Regions from separate parts of the Pseudobacillus sp. 179-B 2D1 NHS genome, predicted to be linked through region 1. Evidence: riboswitches for the same ligand, from Rfam matches in the RefSeq annotation. Region 1 holds a riboswitch; the other holds the start of a gene.
The links. Region 1 has a riboswitch for thiamine pyrophosphate ahead of thiT (energy-coupled thiamine transporter ThiT). Riboswitches for the same ligand answer to the same signal wherever they lie in the genome.
Positions count from the first base shown of each region.

Region 1 (12,158 bases):
TGATCGTCGATGGCATTCATATTCATCCCGAAATGGTCCGGCTTGCTTTTCGCCAGAAAACCGCTGACAAAACTGTGCTGATTACCGATGCTATGCGGGCAAAGGGGCTGAAAGACGGGCAATATGAGCTTGGCGGCCAGCCTGTCGCTGTCGAGGGAGGAAAAGCTACTTTAGCCGATGGTACGCTAGCGGGAAGTACGCTAACGATGAATCAGGCGATCAAGAATATGATGAGCTATACTGGCTGCTCGATCCGCGATATTATAAAAATGACAGCCGAAAATCCCGCCCGCCAAATTGGAATATTTGATCGTAAGGGCAGTATTGCTTTGGGGAAAGATGCGGATCTAGTCGTATATAATAAAGATTTAGATATCCAGTGGACCATTTGCCGCGGTGAAACGGCTTTTTTACAGGAGGATTTTTTATGATTAATAAGCAGTCCCCCTTGCCTATTTATTTTCAAATTGAAACGATGATCCGCCAGCAGATCGAACGTGGCGAGCTAAAACCGGGAGAGGCTCTTCCTTCTGAGAGAATCTATGCGGAAGAATTCGGCATTAGCCGCATGACTGTCCGACAAGCTATTACGAATCTTGTCATAGCAGGTCTTCTATACAGAGAGAAAGGGCGTGGCACATTTGTCGCTGAGAATAAAATGGAGCAGCATCTCTCTGGCCTGACAAGCTTCACAGAGGATATGAAAAAGCGCGGCCTTACGCCAGGAAGCCGATTGCTTACATTTCAAATAGCGCCGGCCCCAAAGAAAATTGCTGGCCGTTTGCAAATTAAAGAAGGCGCGCCTATATACGAGGTTACCCGTCTTCGCTTGGCAGATGATGTGCCGATGGCTTTAGAGACACTGTTTGTTTCCACAGATCTCGTTAAGGATCTGAATGAAGAGATTGTCATCAGCTCTTTGTACGAATATGTGGAGGGAAAGTTGAACTTAAAGATCGGTCATGCCCTTCAATCGATAGAAGCGATTTCTCCTGGTGAAAAAGAGCGGGAATATTTGCAGGTTTCAAAAGATGTGCCTGTTATGCTGATGGCTCGGCACACTTTTCTGGAAGACGGCCGTCCATTAGAATATGTACAATCATCTTATCGGGCAGACCGGTATAAATTTATGATTGAAATTAAACGATAAGAGGATGAGTGCAATGTTTCTTGCTTATATGGAAAAAGTAGCGCATTTGTTACAGGAGACTGCCCAAAAACAAGCAGACAGTGCTCAGCAAGCTGCTCACACGATTGCCTCCTCTATAAAAAATGGCGGGATCATTCATGTGTTCGGCTGTGGTCATTCACATATGCTTGCTGAAGAACTCTTCTATCGGGCCGGCGGACTTGCTTGCATCAATCCAATTTTTATCGAAGAGTTAATGCTTCATAAGGATGCCGTCCGTTCTTCTTCGTTAGAACAGGAGCAGAACTTCGCCTTCTCATTTATGAAGGATATTCCGATCCAGCAAGGCGATGTTTTCATTGCTGTGTCTACGTCGGGCATCAACCCCGTTCCAATTGATGCACTGCTTTATGCTAAGAAAAAAGGAGCTGAAACACTGGCACTGACATCGCTTGCTTACTCTGAGCAGGCGTCTTCCAGGCATAAAGAAGGCATCAAGTTGTTTGAGGTGGCCGACCTGGTCATTGATAATGGTGCTCCTTATGGAGATGCGATTCTTGCGCATCCGCATGCCGATGCAGAGTTTGCCCCTGTTTCAACTGTCATGGGAGCCGCATTATTAAATGGGATTATGGCTGAAGTTATTTCTATACTTGCTGACAATAACTATAAGCCACCTATTTTTAAAAGCAGCAATGCCGGAGACTCAAAAGAGCATAACCACTCTTTAATTCAACGCTATTCACCGGTTATAAAACTATTCGAAAATTAAATCAGGCTGTTCTGAAAATATGTCTGTTTTCAGAACAGCCTGATTTAGTATTCAGAAAAGTCCAATTTGCAGCTCGTGAATCAGTTTTTTGTAGTGGGCGGCTTCCGATTTTCCGGCAAGCGCCGCCAACCTTCCTGCTACCTGCTCTTTTATTTGCTCTTCTATGTCCTTTCTCGCCTGTTCTAAAAGCTTGCCATAGAACGGGAGAAAGCTTGCTTTCATATGCTCCTCTTCCTCACGGATATACTGGTGAACAGGCGGGATAAGTGTTTTCTCGATTTCATCCCTGATTTGTTTGTTTCCATCTTCTGCAAAAAATTGCAGAGGCGTTTTGTATTCCTTAAACAGAGAAGTAAATAAGCCTGAATGTATTTCTTGAAGACCGGGTTCAAAAAATAAATCCGGCGCTTTTTCTACAATTGTTTCCTTCAAGTCAACCGATGGCAGCAGCTGTTTCATTTCCTTCTCAAGCGATCGATAAAGCTCATCCATCCTTTTTTGCATAAAGATTTGGAATCGAAAAGCAGCAGTCCTCATTTCTTGCGTCATCTCCCCGGCAACAAATCGAATGATTTCATTCGTCATTCGGTGCAACGCGGTGAACGTGTCATCAAAAGCATCAAAAGCCGCTGGACTAAAGATCAGCTTAAATTCATCATTATAGCGATAGAAGAGGCGCTGTCTTGCATAAAACAGCAGCTCTTTAATTTCTTGTTGAAAAGCCTCCTGCTCGGCTGTAAACGACCGATTCTTTAAGTAAAGAAGTGCTTCCGTCAATTGTTGGGAAAGTCGCTGGCGATAATTTTGTTGTTCTGTTTCGTCTGCTTCAGCGAGCCGAAGCCGCCGTTTCAACTCGATCACGGCCTCGTCGGCATCCAACTCTGCCTGATGCAGTACGGCAACGGCCAGTGCCTGCTTTGTAAAAGGGTAAAAATAATGCTCGAACAAAGAGAAACCCGATAATTCCAGTGCCTGCTCAACCGGCATATACTCATTTTCCGATAAATTCAAAAGAGCTTCATACTGTTTTTTATCTTCTGCCGTTAAAGAGTGAGCGGCCCCTCTTTTGGACAGCAATGCCAAATGACTTGACACTGGGAAGATGCGCGCTTGCCGAATTCCATTCTTTTCTAAATTTCGTTCTACATGGTGAAGCACATCGAATAAGTCGCTTTTCGTTGCAGCAAGATCAGCAGCATTAACGATAAAAAACATTTTATCTTTCTCGATAAAATTCTTCATTTGGCCGAGTTGTGTTAAGAAAGCCTGATCTGCTCGCGAGAAAGCATGATTATAATAGGTAACAAATACGATAGAGTCTGCACTCGTTATATAATTAAAAGCCATTTCTGTATGCCGGGCATTCATGGAACCCGCGCCAGGTGTATCGACAAGAACCATCCCCTGCTCTGTTAGCGGAGAGGAATAGTAAAGAATAATACGTTCAACAAAACAGGCCTTTTCCTCCATGCTGACAAATTCAATGTAGCTCTCTGCCGTTCTGTGTGCTGTCTGTCCGAGATACTGTTTCATTTCTTTATAGCCCGCGAGAGCGGCACGCAGAAAGGCAAACTGTTCAAGTGGCAAAGCGGTAAGCGGGCTGAACCACTCGTCCTCTTCTTCCCCCTCTCCATTCCCCTCCTTTCCCGGCGCCAGCTTCTTTTCTACCAGCTCATCATGCTTCTGTAAAAGCAACTGTAGACTTTCTATGCTGCCAACCGTTTTTCCGCTTAGCTCTAGCGCCTGATTTATATCTTTAAGCAGCTGGTCTTCTGTTTTAAACAACAGTATAACTGTTCCGTGGGAATGCTCGGCATCAGGCATACGAATTTCATTGATCGCCGCTGTCGTCGGATTGGGGGACACTGGCAAAACCCGCTCACCTAACAAAGCGTTCGCAAATGATGACTTGCCAGCACTAAACGCGCCAAATAAAGCAATAGTGTATTCATTTTTTTCCAAACGCTCAATTCGTTGATGAAGCTTTTCCATTCTCTGTTCCATGTAATTAGCCTGCGACAAAAGGTGGGCTTTTCTTTTTACCTCCTTAATCCGCTCGTCTAGATTAATAGAAACAAAAGCCGTTTCCTCAGATCGGCTGCTCCACTCTCTAGCGGCTTCACCAATAGAAACGAATGGCTTTCTTTTTTGACTGGCTAGTGGTTTTGTCTTTTTAAAAGCCTGAAAAGGTTTTTTCTCTACTTTTTCCTGGCCGCGTACAGCGAGGATAGAAAAGATGTTTTCATACAACTCTGTTTCGTTTGCTTTTAACTGTTCCCGCTTTTTCCAATCCTCCATTTTTTGATATATCTCTTTCTCTTCTTTAGCAAGCAGAACCCGCTTCTTGCGGTTATTTTCCTTTGCCTGTGCTTCCAGCGGTTCAACGAAAGCAGCAAATGCCTGGCGGTACAGGGTCTTCATTTCGGAAGTGACGTCCTTCGCATAGTTTAATACGTAATCATCTGTAAGCATTGCTCCACTTTTGACGAGCCTTACGAGCAAATCTGGAGAAAACTGGACTTCGCATTGGCGAACTCTCTCTCTGAGCTCATCATTTATTACATCAAATGAGGTTAGCAGCTTGATAACCTCTTCTTTAAAGGGGATGTCAATGTAAGACAGCCTATTCTCGTTTAGTGTTTGAAACAGCTGCTGCAAGCGCCATTCTTTTTCTTTTTTTGTTCGTTTGCGGGAAAAGAAGCCGCGCACCTGAAAGGAAAGTTCACGGGACTCTAAAAATTGGCGCACAAAAATGCGCGCATAATAATCTAAAAGCTTGGCATTGTTAAAAACAGTTGACAGCATTTGATCAAACAGCGGAATAAACAGATTGTCCCGCTCTCTTATCGCTTCTTTTCGCTCATTGAACTCTCGGCGTTCTTCTTGAAGCTGCTGAAAAGAAGCCGTACCTATAAGCCGCTCATCATATTCCTCAAGCTCGGTTCTTGTTTTTTTCCGCTGCTTGTGAAAAAAGCTCATGGCAACGACTAGTGCTTCCTGTAGTACATGAGCCGTGATTTGCTGTTGCCGGTCAGCGATTTTTCCCGACAAAAGAGCTTTCAATTCGCTCAGTTGGTTATAAGCATGGTCTGCCTCTTTTAACGAAGTGAAATAAAGGCCGTTATATGAAAGGCGATGCTCAGCAAATGATTGCTGAATACGGCTTAAAAATTCAGTAAGCGACAGTTCACTTGCTATGTGTTTATCGATTTGGTTAACGATTAAATAGTTTTCTTTTCCTCTCTCCGCAAGCTGGCGATTAAATTCAAAGTTTACAGGAGATTGCACATGATTATAGTCCATCATGTAAAAAACAAGGTCGGCCAAGTGAAGCTTGGACAAAGCACTTACCCGGTGAGCATCGTCTGTTGAGTCAATTCCAGGCGTATCAAAGATGGCAACTCCTTCAGGCAACTGGCCTGTACGATGGGATATTTCCACTTCTTCTACTATATTGCCGTTGACGCAATATGCTTGAATGTCACGGATATCGTAAGGGTAAGGGAACACTTTTATAGTCCCATCCTTAAACCAAACCTTCGCATACGGCTCTCCTTCTTTTACCTTGACAATATTGGCGCTTGTCGGAATCGGACTGGATGGCAGCAAGCTTTCTCCCATTAATTCATTGATCATGGAAGACTTTCCGGCTGAAAAGTGGCCATAAAAGGCGATGATATACTCCATGTTTTCCAGTTTTTCGATCAGTTCGGCACATATATAGGCACTTTGCTGGTCACCGTACTTTAAAAATAAAGCATGAAGCTGCTCTAGTTTTGGCAGAAGCAAGGCGCGGGTTGGTTTCTGGTTAGCGAGCCAGTTTTTTAATTTCTCGGTTAACATGCAGCATCCTCCTTTCTGCTTTCAGCGGTATTTTATTTACGCACTCCCCCTATGTAATCTCGGCTTCTTTGCCTATTTCTGGATAGGTTTCTTTTAAAAATGCTACGGATTGTTTGATTAATACTTTTAAAACATCAACATTAATATCGGCTAATTTATTAATATAGACGCATGCTTTCCCAGTAGTATGTTTTCCGAAGCTTTTTAACAGTTCCTCACGCTTTGTGTCACCCGGTGCAAAATACAAACTTATTTTAGCTTTTCGAGGTGAAAAGCCAACTAACGGTGCGTCTCCTTCATGGCCGGATTTATATTTATAATGATACGAACCGAATCCAATAATGCTCGGCCCCCACATTTTTGCTTCAAAACCCGTCGTTTCGGTAAAAATATCTAGTAATTTATACGCATCTTCCCGTTTTTTGGGGCTTTCAATAGCTTCAATAAACTCAATCACATTGTTATCCGTTTCCTTTGTTTTTAACTCATACATATAGAGTCACTCCTATATTTTTAACTTTTATACAGTCAAAGCGAGTATAACTGCGGAAGTGCAGGTCGCTTAGCTACACCAGCTGTAAATTAATCAACTAACGTAATCAGAAATATCGTCTCCAATTTCCAGTGCGCTACGATAAAGATTTCTCTATCAATCTTTATTACTCCTTTATTAAGCGCAAATTCTCAAGTTAACAGTCTATATGAGAAAGCAGGAAAGAATCAAACGTTCTCTACGCCCCGTTGTAAATGGCAACGTGACCGGCTTGGCATTTTAGCAGCCCTTAATAAAAAAATTTTCTGAACAGACTCGCAGCTCTTCTACAAATATAAGAATAAAAAGCGGGTTTCGGCAAATCTTCTCTCTGCACAAAAAAACAGGAGCTGAATTTAATGGATCAGCTCCTGTTTTATGTGTTTATTAGTAACTGGCCGAACTATTTTCAACAGGAATGGACTGTTTGTAAAAGCGCGGCGCTGTCTTTTTCAAAAATAGTAGTACAGCTGACGTAATTAACATTTCCGGAAGCAAATAAGAAAGGTTGTACAAGAAAGAATAAACGGCGACCGGTGTTCCTTCCGGTGCCGAACTGCCGAACCAGACGACGCCGGAAACGAAGTGGCAGATAAAACGAAACACAGTACCTAACAATAGACCGGCAAAAATACGGCCCGTTGTAACTGGTTTATGGAAAACAGCAAGGCCTCCGAGTCCGAGTACAGCATAAGCAAGAGGATAATCCAACACGAGCTGCACTGGATGCACAACGTATCCACCTGTCATTAAGCTGATCAGCCCAACCAATAGACCTGTAATAAAACCAGCCTGCCAGCCGCGGCGAAAGGCCATGACGAATATTGGCACCATGACGAGGGAGATAGAACCCCCGAATGCCCAAAGAGCGCCAAACTCGACATAGCTTAATATAAGCGATAATCCTGCCATGACAGCAATTTCGATCATCGTAACCAGTTTGTTTCTTTCCATAAAAAATCCCCCTTTTCTTATCCAAAGGGGTGTACGGATACAACGGATTCTTCCGCTTATGCGAATATTTCCTGTATCTGTCACACTTTCCCTACGCTGGTACTAACCAGATCAGGTTCTTAGAGTTGAGGATGGTTCCTCTCTCAGTCTAACGACACCCCTAGTGGACTTATTGCTCTTACTATAGCATAACTATAAGGAAAATGAAATACGGGGAATCATCTCCGGTGCTTTACAGTAGTAAAAGATGGCTAGATTTTTAGAGTGACTTTCATAGGAAATTATCCATCATCTCAGCGATTTCATAAAAACTGGACTCTGCCTCTCGGCTTAGTTGTGTTACTGTCTGTTCCACATGAAAGGATTCTTTCGACTAAACGATACAATCTTATAAGGGCCTATTCATATTCTCTTCCCTCTTTTGGATGTGCCTGACTCTTTTTATTTAAAGCGTATATCTTACTCTCTTATTTCATATACGTAAGTGAATATCAGGCGAAGCATCTTTTCATAAATACTTGTTTTAAAAATATATAAAATCAGGTGAGCCGATGAATCATATTGTTAAGAGCGGTGAAACATTGACGTCTATTGCAGCGGATTACCGCATTCCTGTTTCTCAATTGATTGCAGCCAATCCGGGGATCAATATTCATTCTATCTATCCCGGCCAGCAGCTGCGTATCCCGGGACTTCCTGATCCTTCTTCTCTTCCTTATTCAATTAGCGTTTCATTGTCACAGCGCAGGCTAACCTTATTTCGTCAGGGGAAAGTACAAAAAGTCTATCCGGTGGGGGTTGGTAAAATGCTGACTGAAACGCCAACTGGAGATTTTGTTATTATTAATAAAGCACCAAACCCAGGCGGCCCATTCGGAACGATGTGGATGAGTTTATCGAAGAAATCTTATGGCATTCATGGAACGAATAATCCTTCTTCTATCGGCAAGTTTGTCTCTAAAGGCTGCATTCGCATGTATAACCGTGATGTAGAAGAACTGGCTAGAACCATTCCAATCGGTACTCCAGTTCGCATTAGACCTTAAATCGCTGAAAATTCATCTGTTGCATGTTTGAAAACAAGCAAAGGGGGGCATAACGAAACAGTAAAGGAGGAATGACTGATGACAGAAGAAAATCACGCGATTCATAAAGACGGGGAACTGCAGCCGGATATGGTGGATGATACACTTGAACGGATAAGCCCCGAAAGAATGGACAGCATTCTTGAGAATTTCAATTCCTTTAAATCTTATTTGAAAAAAAGAATAGAACTCGCTGAAAAGATCGGTTTAAATGAAGAGCAACTGGCGATTGCTACAGAAAAAATTGCCGACTATCTGGCTGATCATGCCGAGCCGAAAAACAGAGAAGAGAAGCTTCTTCAAGAGCTTTGGAATGTCGGGACACAGGATGAGCGTCACCACCTAGCTCATATGCTTGTTAAATTTGTGGATCAAGAATAGAGTGGTTCTCTTTAGTGCAAACGAAGCACTATTTACGATAAAAGCCTGATATGGAGCAATCTTATATTTAACAGTCAATGAAAAAGCCTCTATGCATTCAGGGGCTTTTTCATTTGTTTCTGATCCTTCTTCTCCCTCCAAATCTTAGAAGAAAAGCGCTTTAATCAGGTTGGCATGTTGTCTCTTACTTTTGATATGGGGATGAGTTCTTCTCTTTCCACTCACTAGCTAACACTCCATAAATAACATGGCCTCCACAATGATTGTATAACCATTCGGCTTGTCGGATCGTCCCCTCTTCTACAAACCCTAACCGTTCAGGAAGGCTTCTGCTCTTTGTATTGTCAGGAGCAGCGATCAAAGAAACTTTTTCAAAAAGAATGTAATAAGGGCCTCTCCCTCGTGACAGCTTGGGTTTACTCGAATGAGCTTGAAACCCGTCTCCCTATTTAATGCTATATGAGCTGAGGCATAGAGAGTAATAAAAAAAGAGAAGCGAATCGCTTCTCTTTTAAGGTGTACCGGTCCTTTAGTTTTTCTTTGTCATCAAACTCTATCAGTTTTTGGAAAAATTTTTATTTTACTTCGGCATACTGTTCTACTTCAACTGTCCAGTTGAATGGATCTTGTTCCTTGCCGTTTTGAATACCGGTAATAGAGCTGTACAGCTTTTTAGCGATTGGACCAGTTACACCCTCGTTAATGACCATCTTCTCATTATTCCAGAATAATTCTCCGATTGGAGAAATAACCGCTGCTGTTCCTGTGCCAAAGGCTTCTTCTAACTGTCCAGCCTTATATGCTTCACGAATTTCTTCCATAGCAATGCGGCGTTCGGTTACTGTCAGTCCCCAAGATTTTAAAAGCTCGATGACAGAGTTTCTTGTGACACCTTCTAAAATACTGCCATTCAAAGCAGGTGTGATAATTTCTCCGTTGATTTTAAAGAAGACATTCATGCTGCCTACTTCTTCAATGTATTTCTTTTCTAAGCCATCTAACCACAAAACTTGAGTATATCCTTGACGTTCAGCCACTTCCTGCGCCTTTAAGCTGGAAGCATAGTTACCGGCTGTTTTCGCTTCTCCTGTCCCTCCGGCAACCGCACGAACATATTCGCTTTCAACCAGTATTTTTACCGGATGAATGCCTTCTTTGTAATAAGCACCAACCGGCGATAAAATAATGATAAATTTATAGTGGTTTGATGGCGCTACTCCAAGAAACGGCTCGGTAGAAATGATGAATGGGCGAACATAGAGAGACGTGCCTTCTGCACTCGGAATCCAGTCTCTTTCTACTGAGATTAATTGCTTTAACGCTTCCAAAGCAAAGTCTTCATCCACCGAAGGAATACAAAGACGCTCATTGGAGCGATTCAAGCGTTCAAAATTTTTCTTAGGACGGAATAATAGCACTCGATTGTCTTCAGTAAGATACGCCTTTAATCCTTCAAACACAGTCTGCCCATAATGAAAGACCATGCAGGCTGGATCTAATGAAAGTGGTTGGTAGGGAACAATACGTGGATCGTGCCAACCTTGCCCTTCCGTATAATCCATAATAAACATATGGTCCGTGAATATTTTTCCAAAGCCCAGTTCTTCTCCTTGTGGCTTTGGCTTTCTTTCAGGACTTAAGTTGAGTTGGATAGTATGTTCTTTCATTCGCACTGTCTCCTTGCTGTATATGAATTTGGTGAAAAGTAAAGGGATAAATAATTATATACGTACCATTTTACAATTTTTTAGAATCTTTTCACAATAGTTTAGTGCAAAATTATTGTAAAACATTTTCATTTTTTTGTCCAACCAGATTTTTCTATTTCAAAAGTCCTTCCTCTTTTAAAAATTCCTCCGCCACCTTTTCTGCTTCTTGATTCGCTACATTCACTTTATAATTCATCTCTCGCATCTGCTCATCGGTCACTTTTCCTGCCAGCTTATTTAGTGTCTGTTCAACCTCCGGATACTTTTTCAATGTTTCCTCTCTTAACAATGGGGCTCCTTGATATGGTGGAAATAGATGGAGGTCATCTTCTAACACTGTTAAATGGAACTGTTGCAGCTCACTATCTGTAGAATAAGCATCTATTAAATTAATATCTCCCGACTTGATAGCCTGGTAACGCAGCTTGGGCTCCATCGTTTTGACGAATGGAAAATGGAGATTGTATTTTTTTTGAATGCCACGGTAGCCATCTTCACGATCAGAAAACTCTAATGTAAACCCTGCCTTCATTTGTTTTTCCACTTTTTTTAAATCCGAGATTGTTTTTAAGCTCAATGTTTGTGCTGTTTGATCCGGCACGGCTAATGCGTAAGTGTTATTGTAAGCCATCGGGCGAAGCAGTACCATATCATACTTTTCAAGCAAACCGGTTTGCGCTTGTCGATACACCGCTTGCCGATCTGTGCTCTTTGCTTCCTCCTTTAAAAATTCAGAAAGAGCCGTTCCTGTAAATTCCGGGTAAATATCAATTTCTTTCGCACGCAGAGCATTAAAGACAAAAGATGTTTTCCCGAGCCCTGGTTTTAATTCCACTTGCAGATCGGTATCTTGTTCAATGAGCAGTTTGTACATATTCATTAATATTTCAGGTTCACTGCCCAATTTCCCAGCAATAACAAGCGTCTCCTGCTTGTTTTTCATGAGGGATGGGGCCAGCAGGAGTACACAAGCTGCCAGAACAGCTATCCCCGTCACCATCAGTGAGCGCTTAAATGAAGCTCTCTCTGCGGCCTTCAGCACAATATCAAAGAAGATAGCAAGCAACGCGGCTGGGACAGCTCCAAGAACGATCAAGGAGGCATTATTGCGGTCAATACCGAGCAGAATAATATCGCCAAGCCCCCCTGCTCCGATTAAAGCTGCCAATGTGGCCGTTCCGACAATTAACACCATGGCTGTCCGGATGCCTGCCATCATCACCGGCATAGCGAGTGGAAGCTCCACTTTGATTAACTGTTGATGGTTTTTCATTCCCATCGCTCTGGCGGCTTCAGAAAGTGAGGGATCAACCCCGGTAATCCCCGTGTATGTATTACGAAGAATGGGAAGCAGAGCATAAATAACCAGAGCGATAATGGCCGGCAGCCGACCGATTCCAAATATCGGGATCATTAATCCAAGCAAAGCGAGTGATGGAATGGTTTGAAGAACGGCAGTCATGCCGATAATACTTTCTGCGGCCTTTCTATGCCTCGTTAAATAAATGCCAAGGGGAATAGCGATCAGTACCGCGAAAAACAGGGAAATCAGAGAAAGTTGTACATGCTCAAGCAGCGAGTGCAGCATGTCCGCCTTGCGTTCATTAAAAACAGCGATAAAGTTATCCATGTGTCCGTCGCTCCTTCAGCCTGTCCGATAAATAAGCAAGGGCTGATTGTCTCGTAAGCACGCCAATAATTCTCCCGTCTTTTTCGACTTGGACCTGTTCGGCTTGCAGCAACAGGTCAATCG
Region 1 covers NZ_JBIQDP010000001.1:308,040-320,197, reverse strand. Annotated here, with positions in the region: gene nagA (N-acetylglucosamine-6-phosphate deacetylase) at 1-431, shown strand, start outside; gene ACH0BF_RS01680 (GntR family transcriptional regulator) at 428-1,150, shown strand; gene ACH0BF_RS01675 (SIS domain-containing protein) at 1,164-1,901, shown strand; gene ACH0BF_RS01670 (dynamin family protein) at 1,953-5,744, opposite strand; gene ACH0BF_RS01665 (DUF1801 domain-containing protein) at 5,794-6,237, opposite strand; gene thiT (energy-coupled thiamine transporter ThiT) at 6,664-7,230, opposite strand; TPP riboswitch at 7,301-7,402, opposite strand; gene ACH0BF_RS01655 (L,D-transpeptidase family protein) at 7,782-8,276, shown strand; gene ACH0BF_RS01650 (DUF3243 domain-containing protein) at 8,355-8,696, shown strand; partial or broken gene ACH0BF_RS01645 (GNAT family N-acetyltransferase) at 8,881-9,051, opposite strand; gene ACH0BF_RS01640 (branched-chain amino acid aminotransferase) at 9,272-10,363, opposite strand; gene ACH0BF_RS01635 (ABC transporter permease/substrate-binding protein) at 10,518-12,035, opposite strand; gene ACH0BF_RS01630 (ABC transporter ATP-binding protein) at 12,028-12,158, opposite strand, start outside.

Region 2 (12,158 bases), on a different contig from region 1:
CGTTTTTCTGGAAGCGGTCGACGAGAGCAGGAGCTAAGGCCAGCATGATTGTTGGATTTACAGTTAGCATCTTAGGGTTTATGTTCCTGCACGAAAAGGAGGCTGCTGTCCTTGGGTTATCAAAAGCTTTATTTGGAAAAGATACATTGTTTGCTTATCCAATGACACATGTTGATCCATTGTTTTATGCACTGCCATTATCTACTATTGTCTTTATCTTTGTAAGTTTGCTTACGAAAGATAAACTAGAGAAGGAAGAACAGCAACAGAAGGAGAAGGCGGTGTGATGTCATCACTCTAGAGGGATGGGATTAAGACTTTTGGCAAACATTCACTTTCTGTGTTTCTCGTCAGACTGCGAAAAATAAGACTCTCATTGATGATCTAGACATTCTTTTCACTCAACAAAAAGGCCCTTATCAAAGGGCCTTTTTGTTGAGTGAAATTAATTAATCATTGTCACGTTGTTTTGCGCGAGCATTTCCGCCTTTTTCACCGATTTCTTCGTAGAAATCTTTATCATGGTTTTCAGAAGTGGCTTCTCCGCCTTTGCGGCCAATTTCTTGGTAGAAGTCTTTGTCATGATTTTCAGAAGTGGCTTCTCCGCCTTTGCGGCCGATTTCTTGGTAGAAGTCCTTGTCATGATTTTCAGCAGTAGCTTCTCCGCCTTTGCGGCCAATTTCTTGATAGAATTCTTTGTCATGATTTTCAGCAGTAGCTTCTCCGCCTTTACGGCCGATTTCTTGGTAGAAGTCCTTGTCATGGTTTTCAGAAGTGGCTTCTCCGCCTTTGCGGCCAGCTTCTTCCACAGTCATTTTTTTGTCGTTGTTTTCATTGTTGTTTTTTGCCATTTTATACATCTCCTTTTAATTTAATGAATCATATGGTTTTTATTACCTTTTTATAAGATTATTAAACATTTATTTTTATATTTTTATTCGTTAGATTCTCTTTGCTCAGCGCGAGCATTTCCGCCTTTTTCACCAATTTCTTCATAGAATTCTTTTCCATGATTTTCGGCAGTGGCTTCTCCGCCCTTGCGGCCAATTTCCTGATAAAATTCTTTGTCGTGATTGCGGGCAGTAGCTTCTCCGCCTTTACGGCCAGCTTCTTCTACAGTCATTTTTTTATCTTTGTTTTCTGCCATTTTGTATCCTCTCCTTAAATGGAATATTTGGTGTACGCTTGTTATATATCCGCTTTAAAGTATTTAAAACCATATAATTATATAAAAAGTAAAAACCCCAACTTTTTTCTTAGATAAAAGTATTTATTTCCTTTAACTGTATGAGAAGATGTTAGAGAGAAGAAGGAAATGATCTGTCGCGCTTTAAATAGGAGGAAACCATTTATTTTGGAAAAGCTCTCCGCGTGTTATAGAATAGAAGAGACATTATTTTCTAGAAAGGAGAGTGCGATGAATTTTACAATTGAAAACATTGTTTTATTGTTTTCTATATTATGGTTAGTTGGTGTTATAAGCGCTAAGTTTTCTACAAGGCTTGGCTTGCCGTCGCTCGTCCTGTTTATCGCTGCGGGTATGGTATTAAATCAATTTGTCTTCTTCAACAATGCCTGGCTTGCCCAATTACTAGCAACCGTTGCATTGGTCATTATTTTATTTGAAGGTGGCCTGCAGACAAAGTGGGAAAGTGTAAAGCCAGTTTACAAGCCGTCTTTGTCACTTGCCACTATTGGGGTAATTGTTACCACTCTCACTGTCGGCATTGCTGCTAAGCTTGTACTTGATCTAACTTGGGCAGAAGGCATTCTTGTTGGTGCGATCGTTGGCTCGACTGATGCGGCAGCTGTTTTTAGTGTGCTTGGAAACAAGAATGTTAAACGGAAAATGGCAACTGTGCTCGAAGCAGAGTCGGCCTCCAATGATCCAATGGCCATCTTTTTAACGATCAGTCTTATTCAAGTAATTCAATCTCCTTCATTCGATCCTCTTACCCTCGTTTTGAGCTTTTTTTGGCAAATGGGGCTTGGACTTTTCTTCGGTATTTTGTTCGGTATAGCTTCCGTTTGGATTATTAATAAGATCAACCTCGATTCATCGGGTCTTTATCCGGTTTTATCTATTGCCTTATCTATTTTTGCCTTCAGTGTCGTTACGATCATGAATGCAAGCGGATTTCTAGCAGTCTATGTGATGGCCATCGTTATAGGAAACGCCGACTTAACTTATCGCCACTCTATTCTTGGTTTTAATGAAGGGTTGGCGTGGATGATGCAAATGGTGATGTTTATGATTTTGGGCCTCCTTGTTTTCCCGAGTGAGCTGCTTGATGTAGCTTGGCAGGGCATTATATTAGCTGTTTTCTTGATGATTGTTGCGCGTCCAGTTGGAGTATTTGTCAGCTTATTGTTTTCGAAAATGAACGTCAGGGAAAAGCTTTTTATTTCATGGGCAGGTTTAAAAGGAGCGGTCCCGATTATTTTAGGGACATATCCGCTCGTGGAGGGACTTGAACATGGACAGCTTATGTTTAATGTGGTCTTTTTCGTTGTTCTTTTGTCCACAGTGATTCAGGGAGCGAGCATTTCTAAAGCCGCTGAATTGTTCGGTGTGACCCGGGCAGGGAAAAAAACTGAATCGCCTCACAGTTTGGAACTTATATCCATTGGCAAGACGAACAGCGAGATGGTAGAAGTGCGCATTTTGGAAGAATCAGCTGCAGCCAATAAGCGCATTCATGAAGTTGATTTGCCGCCTAAAACGTTAATTACCGCTGTTATACGGGGCGACCAGCTTATTACTCCGGAAGGGTCAACGAAGCTTTTTCCTGAAGATGTGCTTTACGTGTTAGTGAAGAAAGAGCAGAAAAATGAATTGAAAAAAGTGATGATGAAAAGAAAGGAAAAGCAAAAAAGCGAACAGCTCACATAAGAGAGGATCACGTGTATACAAGTGATCCTCTCTTATTTTTAGTTACGCATTCTTTCAGGCAAGTTCTGAATAGATTGGATTACACCGTCCAGTTTTATTTCGATTCTATAAAGTAAATAAAAGGTGACGGCAATCGGAAAGCCAACTTCCTGAATAAAAGGCATGAGTGTCTCCATTTTTTATCCTCCTATGAAGAGGAGGAAAGCCGAGAAACCGGCTTTCCTTCTGCTTGCTAGTTAATGGGAATAGGTGTCACGCTGCGGTCGATAACATGAGCCCCTTTGATGCCTGTCAAAGCTCCGGAAGTCGAGTTAAATACGTTTGACTGAATGATCGCGGTCATGGCTTGTTTTACGGCCAATGGGTCAATCGGTTCTTTAGGGTTTTCAATCGACAATGTCGCAGTTTTATCTAACTGGGTAGCAAATTGCAACTGAAGAACTTTAGCCATTTTTTATTTCCTCCTGTTAATTGATTTCAAAATAATCATTCCTTGCAATTGTGACAACTGGTTTATCAGTTAAAGTAGCAATCGCTGTGCCAGCTGTTTCTAATTCAGTTGCCGTTGCCATTTCATTCACATTGGCAAAAGTTTTTGTTTTGTGAATTGGTTTTCCTTCATCATTTAACCCGTGATCAAAGACGAGACTTAACGTGGACTTCATCAATATTGCTTGTGCCATGCTGATCACCTCCTTTCACTTCCTACATACAGAAAAAGAGTGATAAAGGATACCCTCCTGCATAAAATTTAATAAGTAATATTTTTAATATTTTTGTAACATAAGTGAAAAATATGTATTATAATGGTGAAAAATAGATAAATAGATAAAATTTAGAGGGAAAAAAGGGGTAAGAGAGATGAAGAGAAGATTAATAATCATGTGCAGCTTCCTACTGCTGTTTATTTGTGCAGGGGGAATGCCGACTCATGCGGCCGAGAAGAAGAACATTTACATAGGGCTCCATGATAAAATGCTGCCGTTTACAACAGGAGAAGCCTTTATCATCAATGGTCAGGCAGTTGCTCCATCAGAAAAACTATCACGCTATTTATATATAAAAGAAACCATCAAGGAAAAAGAAGGAGTTTATATCTTTGAAAAAAACGGCCAGCAGCTGAAAGTAAACATCAAAACGAAGGAAGCCTTGCTCGACGGGAAAGCTGTGGCCCCTGCAGTTACTTACACTGAAAATGGCAAGTTTTATATTGGAATTCGCTGGATTGCAGAGCAATTTGGTTTCCAGGCAGATTACTTGAGTGAGCATAAAACAGTACGCCTCTATACGAAGGATGGATCAAAGTTGTCCAACGAAGAGTTTTTAGTGGCTAATCAACCGTTTTTTGATCGATTGAAAAGTCCGCCGCCAGCTAAAAAGCCAGTCGCTTATGTAACATTTGATGATGGTCCAAGTGCTCAATCAGCCAGCATTTTAAAAACCCTTGCTTCTCAGCAAGTGAAAGCAACATTTTTCTATATTGAACCCAATATTTCAAGGTATGGGGCTGCGGCGAAAAAAGCTGCAGCAGAAGGGCATTACCTTGCCCTTCACAGCGTAACCCATAAAGTGAACCCGCTTTATAAGTCGCCACAAAACTTTATAAACGAAATGGAAAAAACAAATCAGACATTAAAGAAAGTGACTGGCCAGTCCTCTGTTTTGGTTAGGGCTCCATTTGGAAGTTCCCCTTATCTAAAACAGCCATTCCGTGATGCTTTAGTTAAAAAAGGCTATCGGTTGTGGGATTGGGATATAGACAGTGAGGACTGGAAATATAACACATCTTCGAAAGCGCGTATTTTGCAAAATATTCAAGCGGGAATTAAATTGCAAAAGAAGAAGGGCGATCAGAATGTTGTCATTTTACTGCATGAGAAGAAGATCACTGCAGAAGTGCTTCCGCAAATTCTAGTTTATTTAAAGAAGGAAGGATATGAACTGAAAGCTTACAATCCCTCTGCCCATGTAACCCAGAATTTCTGGAAGGACGGAAGACTGTAATTAGTTGATAAAACGGTGGAATTTTCTGAATAAACATATTTACTTTTATAGCAGCTCTATGTATAATGGAGTCAAATTAAATAGTTATAACTAGGGGAGTCCAATGAGCTGGGCTGAGAAAGGAACGCGATGAAGTTTCTTGACTCTTGGGACCTGATCTGGTTCATACCAGCGTGGGGAAGTTAAAACAGTTATTTATTATGATTACTTCTGCATACATATTAGCCGGGTCCATCCATTGATTGGACACCGGCTTTTTTATGTACATGAGTGAGCTTTTCCACATGCTATGCCCTGCATCTCGTCCTTAAACGATTAATCCGTTGAAAAGGAGAGATTTTTTTATGTCCACATCCTCATTAAGTGAAAAAAACATTTCCATTATGTCCAGTTTTTCGGGTAGTAAGAAAGTTTATATTGAAGGTTCTCGTCCTGATTTAAAAGTTCCCATGCGTGAAATCAACCTCACTCCAACAACTGGTACGTTTGGTGAGGAAGAAAATCCGCCCGTGCGTGTATATGATACGAGCGGTCCTTATACAGACCCTCATTACACGCTTGATATTACAAAAGGATTGCCGACTATTCGCAGTCCGTGGATTAATGAACGCAATGATGTAGAGGCGTATGAAGGAAGAGAGATAAAACCTGAAGACAATGGCTATAAAGAGAAAAACGATCCCCGAACCAATCATCATCTATTCCCTAGGTTAAAGCGCCAGCCACTGCGTGCAAAAAAGGGAAAGAACATTACGCAGCTTCATTATGCAAAAAAGGGAATCATTACACCCGAAATGGAATTCATTGCAATCAGAGAAAACATGTCACCTGAGTTTGTCCGCGAGGAAGTAGCGAGAGGAAGAGCAATTATTCCAGCTAATGTCAATCATCCGGAAATTGAACCGATGATTATTGGGCGCAATTTTCATGTAAAGATTAATGCAAACATCGGTAATTCAGCTGTTTCCTCGTCAATCGAAGAGGAAGTAGAAAAAATGACATGGGCAACACGCTGGGGAGCGGATACTATTATGGATTTGTCGACAGGAAAGAATATTCATACGACCCGTGAATGGATTATCCGTAACTCACCCGTTCCAGTGGGGACTGTCCCTATTTATCAGGCGCTTGAGAAAGTGAACGGTGTAGCAGAAGCTCTTACTTGGGAAGTGTATCGTGATACATTGATTGAACAGGCGGAACAAGGGGTAGATTACTTTACTATTCATGCTGGAGTGCTTCTCCGCTATGTGCCATTAACAGCTAAGCGCATGACTGGGATTGTCTCACGCGGTGGTTCAATCATGGCTCAATGGTGTCTCTATCATCATCAGGAAAATTTTTTATATACTCACTTTGAAGAAATCTGTGAAATTATGAAAGCCTATGATATTTCTTTCTCTCTAGGAGATGGACTGCGTCCCGGCTCCATTGCTGATGCCAATGATGAGGCACAATTTGCTGAGTTGGAAACACTCGGGGAGTTGACTAAAATTGCATGGGAACACGATGTGCAAGTAATGATAGAAGGACCCGGCCATGTGCCTATGCACCTTATTAAAGAGAATATGGATAAGCAGCTTGAAGTTTGCCAGGAAGCCCCTTTCTACACACTGGGTCCGCTAACAACGGACATTGCCCCAGGCTATGACCATATTACCTCTGCAATTGGAGCCGCGATGATCGGCTGGTACGGCACAGCGATGCTTTGCTATGTCACACCGAAAGAGCATTTAGGGTTGCCCAATCGGGATGATGTACGCACTGGGGTAGTGACTTACAAAATTGCTGCTCATGCTGCCGATTTGGCGAAAGGGCACCCCGGAGCTCATAAGAGGGATAACGCGCTGTCAAAAGCACGATTTGAATTTCGCTGGAGAGATCAGTTTAACCTGTCCTTAGATCCGGAACGTGCGCTGGAATATCACGATGAAACCTTGCCGGCGGAGGGCGCAAAAACTGCTCATTTCTGTTCAATGTGCGGCCCGAAGTTTTGCAGCATGAGGATTTCTCAAGATATTCGCAATTATGCTAAGGAAAATGAAATAAATACAGATGAAGCATTTGAAAAGGGGATGGAGCAAAAGGCGAAGGAGTTCAAGCAAGCCGGCAGCAGTATATACCAGTGAGCGGGAGGAGAAATGCAGATGACTGTCCATAAAATTGAACGGGAAATTGATCAATTAAAAGCAAAGCTGGTCCTTCTACAAAATCGTTTAAGGCTCATTCAGCAAAATTGTGACCATCATTATAGAGGTAATCAGTATTATGAAACTTGTGCCAAATGTAAAAAAGTGAATGTTTTATATTATTAAATTGAACGGCCGCGAGAAGATTCTCGCGGCCGTTTTTATAAAAAAGAGAGGTAAAGAATGCATTAAGGGGGGCTGTGCGGGTGGGCATTCGCACAGCCGCTGTGCATATTATTCTTTCTGATGAGAGAACAGCAACGGGACAAGTAAACTGTTCATGTATTTATCATATTTTAATTGAGAATGAATGTCAACTATAATTGATAATGATTTTCAAAATCAATGAGAATGGACCACCCTTCTGAGCAGCAAGGGACAGGATAAACAGAGAGACTAAAAAAACTTGGGCGAGGAGTTATGTGGAGAGCGCGCGATTAGGATCATTCTTGTTAGCAGATACGTTTCCTTATAGTATTAAACCAATCACCTTGCTCATAGAAGTCTAACCCCTTGCAATATTTTCTCACTAACCTTGAATCTTTTGACTGGCTAATCGATTATTGAGCCGCTACCTTGACCCTGCTATTTTTAATGTAACGATTATGGAGGAAGGACGATGAAGATACTCGCTTTTTGCTAGTTGGGATGAGACAGAGGGTTCCAAATAATCAGGTACTTCGCTAATTAATTATGATGGTTGAGCATGTATATAAATGAACATTGGAATAAAGTGTGTGAAGTGAAGATTGTCTTCAAGGTAGTGGACTGAAGGCAGTCTTTTATTTGTATTCTGAGAAAGTGCTCTGTCTAACAGCTTTCAATTAAAGGAGTAAATTGAATTGGAGCACAGTTAAAGGTTTACGTCCTTTTACTAAAATGAAGAAAAACCATACAGCTAAATGCAGAAAAAATAGCATATGTCCTTAAGGCGATGTAAGTAAGCTGATAGGATATTTTATATGAGTTCTTTAACAATTTTACAACATAAAAATAGTAGGAATTTAGGTCAATATTTATATAATCTAGTTTTTAAAGGAGGAAGAGAGGTATCCATTTTGCGAAAGAAATCAAATGAAGTTTGAAAATTTCAATTTTTTCTTCTTTATTCGTTGCACCAAATGAAAGGTTGGGTTATATTAGTAATAGAAATAATGAATGAGCATTCATTCAAAGATGTGAAGGGGGAATTATGTTGGTTCAGCACATTCAAAAGGCTGCCGTTTTAGGTTCAGGCGTAATGGGTTCAGGAATTGCTGCTCATTTGGCGAATATCGGTATCCCGACTTTATTATTAGATATTATTCCGCGCGAGCTCACAAAAGAAGAGGAAGCGAAAGGTTTTACAATTAACGATAAAGAAATCAGAAATAAATTCGCTGCCAATGCTTTGAAAAAGCTGCTAAAGCAAAAGCCTGCTCCGCTCACATCGAAGAACAACATTCAATATATTACAGCGGGAAATCTAGAGGATGATTTAGAACAACTAAAAGATGTTGATTGGATCATTGAAGTGGTGGTAGAAAACTTAAATGTAAAAAAACAAGTGTTTGAAACGATAGAAAAATATAGAAAGCCCGGCAGCATTGTCAGCTCGAATACGTCAGGAATATCCATCGAGGCGATGGCGGAAGGGCGTTCAGAAGAATTCCGTCGTCACTTTCTCGGTACCCACTTTTTTAATCCGCCACGTTACTTAAAGCTGCTCGAAATCATTCCAACGAAAGATACCGATCAAGAAGTACTCCAATATATGAAGACGTTTGGTGAGGATACTCTCGGTAAAGGAGTAGTAGTCGCCAAGGATACGCCAAACTTTATTGCCAATCGTATTGGAACATACGGATTGCTGAAAACGGTTCAGGAAATGACAAATTCCGGACTTTCTGCCGGTGAAGTAGATTCCATTACCGGGCCATTAATTGGCCGGCCGAAAAGTGCCACGTTTCGCACGCTTGATGTAGTGGGGCTTGATACGTTTATTCATGTGGCCAACAATGTTTACGAGCAAGTAGAAGGAGAAGAAAAACAAGTATTTGATGTGCCGAAATTTATGGAGAAGATGCGCGATAACGGTTGGATTGGCGCAAAGAGCGGCCAAGGCTTCTTTAAAAAGGAAGGTAAAACCATTCTGGAGCTTAATCCGACAACAATGGAATACAGTGAACGTAAGAAAATGAAAGCGGCTTCAATCGAATTGGCGAAGCAGCAAAAAGGATTATCGGCAAAATGGAAGACGCTCATCTACAGTGATGACAAAGCTGGAAATTTTTTATGGAAGATCATCGCACCGGTGCTGATTTATTCGGCTCGCCTCACTGGCGAAATTGCCGATGACATTGTCTCGATCGATCAGGCAATGAAATGGGGATTCGGCTGGGAGCAAGGACCGTTTGAAATATGGGATGCGATTGGCCTGCCATCTTCTTTGGAAAAAATGGAGGCAGAGGGCTTCGAAATTCCGCTTTGGGTGAAAGACATGATGGAAGCCGGCCATTCTTCTTTCTATAGAGAGGAAAATGGAGAGGTGTATTTTTATCATAACGGCGGGTATCAAAAAGTTTCTGTCAGCGAGAAAGTAATTGATTTAAAAAGGCTGAAGAAACAAGGAAAAGTTCTTAAAAAGAACAGCGGGGCGAGTTTGATTGATATTGGGGACGGCATTGTTTTGCTTGAGTTTCATTCACCGAACAATGCGATTGGCGCGGATATTGTTCAAATGATTAATTACGCGGTTGATGAAACAGAAAGAAATTACAAAGGGCTTGTCATTGGAAACCAAGGGAAAAATTTCTGCGTCGGCGCTAATTTAGCTATGATTTTGCTGGAGGTACAGGATGATAACCTCTGGGAAGTAGATATGGTCGTAAAAGGCTTCCAGCAAGCAATGATGAAAGTGAAATATTCGAGCAAACCGGTCGTTGCTGCTCCATTCTCGATGACACTTGGCGGCGGTGCAGAAGTTTGTTTGCCGGCTGCGCATATTCAAGCAAGTTCGGAGACTTATATAGGTCTTGTGGAAGTCGGTGTCGGGCTTATCCCGGGTGGCGGCGGAAACAAGGAGCTCTATTTAAAGCATTTAGAGCAGATGGCGAATGGTGTACAGATTGACCTGCAGGCAGTGGCTAACAAGGTATTTGAAACGATTGCCATGGCTAAAACGTCGACTTCGGCAGCAGAAGCAAGAGAGAATAATTTCTTATCGGAAGCAGACGGAATCAGTATCAACAGTGACCACCTGCTATATGATGCAAAACAGGCGGCTTTGTACCTTTATGAAGCTGGCTATCGGGCGCCAAAGAGAAAGAAAGTTCCTGTTGTAGGGGAAACGGGGTATGCAGCCTTACTTTTAGGTGCACGATCCATGCTAAAATCAGGCTTTATTTCAGAGCATGATTTTAAAATCGCTTCAAAATTAGCGTATGTTATTGCCGGAGGAAAGCTGCCGTTTGGAACGGAAGTGGATGAAGAATATTTGCTTGACCTCGAACGGGAGGCGTTCCTCAGTTTAATTGCTGAGCCAAAATCACAACAGCGCATGCAGCATATGCTCGTTAAAGGCAAACCGCTGCGCAATTAACTAGATTCTTATTCCAATAGATAAAAAAGCGAGGAGGAGAAAGCTGATGAAAGAAGCGGTAATCGTTGCCGGTGCTAGAACACCGGTCGGGCGTGCGAAAAAAGGCACGCTCGCCACAGTCCGCCCAGATGATTTGGGAGCGCTTGCGGTGAGAGAGACAGTGAAGCGCGCAGGGAACTACGAAGGGGAAATCGATGACTTAATCATAGGGTGTTCCATGCCAGAAGCAGAGCAGGGACTGAATATGGCGCGAAATATTGGCGCACTTGCTGGTCTTTCGTATAACGTACCAGCCGTAACTATTAACCGTTATTGCTCCTCCGGATTGCAGGCAATTGCTTATGCTGCGGAACGGATCATGATTGGCCAGGCAGAAACGATTATTGCTGGAGGAGCAGAATCAATGAGTCTCGTGCCAGTCATGGGGCATGTTGTCCGTCCGAATCTCCGCATTGCAGAAGAAATGCCGGAATACTATATGAGCATGGGGCATACAGCAGAAGAGGTTGCCAAAAAATATGGTATTACACGCGAGGAGCAGGATGCGTTTGCCATTCGGAGCCATCAGCGGGCCGCACAAGCCATTGCAGGCGGGAAATTTGCAGATGAAACGGTGCCCGTGGAAGTCACAATTCGAGAAATCGGACCGAATCACAAACCGGTCGAAAAGAAGGTCCATTTTACAAAGGATGAAGGGGTGCGTCCGGGAACGAACATGGAGGTGCTTTCCAAATTGCGGCCGGCATTTGCAGCAGGTGGCACAGTAACAGCTGGAAACTCTTCGCAAACAAGCGACGGAGCAGCAGCAGTAATGGTCATGGAAAGAGAAAAAGCGGAAGCGCTTGGATTAAAGCCGATGGCGAAGTTCCGATCATTTGCTGTAGGGGGCGTTCCTCCGGAAATCATGGGAGTTGGCCCGGTGGTAGCTATTCCGAAAGCATTGAAGCTTGCTGGTCTTAGTCTGTCTGACATTGGGTTAATTGAATTGAATGAAGCGTTTGCTTCACAATCCATCCAAGTCATAAGGGAACTTGGCCTTGATGAAGACAAGGTAAATGTCAACGGTGGAGCGATTGCTCTCGGACATCCTCTCGGTTGCTCAGGGGCAAAACTGACGCTGACGCTGCTGCATGAAATGAAACGCCGCAGCGAACAATTCGGTATGGTGTCTATGTGCATTGGCGGAGGAATGGGAGCAGCTGGCGTATTTGAGCTATTGTGAATAAAACGAATAAAAGGGAATGGGAGGAATTATAGATGGCAAAACAAACAGAAAGACAGGCAGTTAAAGGTGGAGCATTCTTAATTGAAGATGTAACATATGATCAAGTATTTACACCCGAAGACTTTTCTGATGAGCAAAAAATGATCGCCAAAACAACCGAAGAATATGTAAATAACAGTGTTATGCCGCAAGTTCCTTATTTGGAGAAGCATGAATTTGATCGTTCTGTAAAGTTACTCCGGGAAGCTGGAGAACTGGGACTGTTGA
Region 2 covers NZ_JBIQDP010000027.1:35,907-48,064, forward strand. Annotated here, with positions in the region: gene ACH0BF_RS20785 (sodium:solute symporter family protein) at 1-287, shown strand, start outside; gene gsiB (glucose starvation-inducible protein GsiB) at 450-851, opposite strand; gene ACH0BF_RS20795 (KGG domain-containing protein) at 935-1,147, opposite strand; gene ACH0BF_RS20800 (potassium/proton antiporter) at 1,418-2,893, shown strand; gene ACH0BF_RS20805 (YvrJ family protein) at 2,932-3,069, opposite strand; gene ACH0BF_RS20810 (DUF2922 domain-containing protein) at 3,126-3,344, opposite strand; gene ACH0BF_RS20815 (DUF1659 domain-containing protein) at 3,361-3,576, opposite strand; gene ACH0BF_RS20820 (polysaccharide deacetylase family protein) at 3,755-4,897, shown strand; TPP riboswitch at 4,980-5,094, shown strand; gene thiC (phosphomethylpyrimidine synthase ThiC) at 5,242-7,026, shown strand; gene ACH0BF_RS20830 (serine protease) at 7,045-7,212, shown strand; gene ACH0BF_RS20835 (3-hydroxyacyl-CoA dehydrogenase/enoyl-CoA hydratase family protein) at 8,279-10,666, shown strand; gene ACH0BF_RS20840 (acetyl-CoA C-acetyltransferase) at 10,713-11,888, shown strand; gene ACH0BF_RS20845 (acyl-CoA dehydrogenase family protein) at 11,924-12,158, shown strand, end outside.
Region 2: another riboswitch for thiamine pyrophosphate. It lies ahead of thiC (phosphomethylpyrimidine synthase ThiC); the one in region 1 lies ahead of thiT (energy-coupled thiamine transporter ThiT).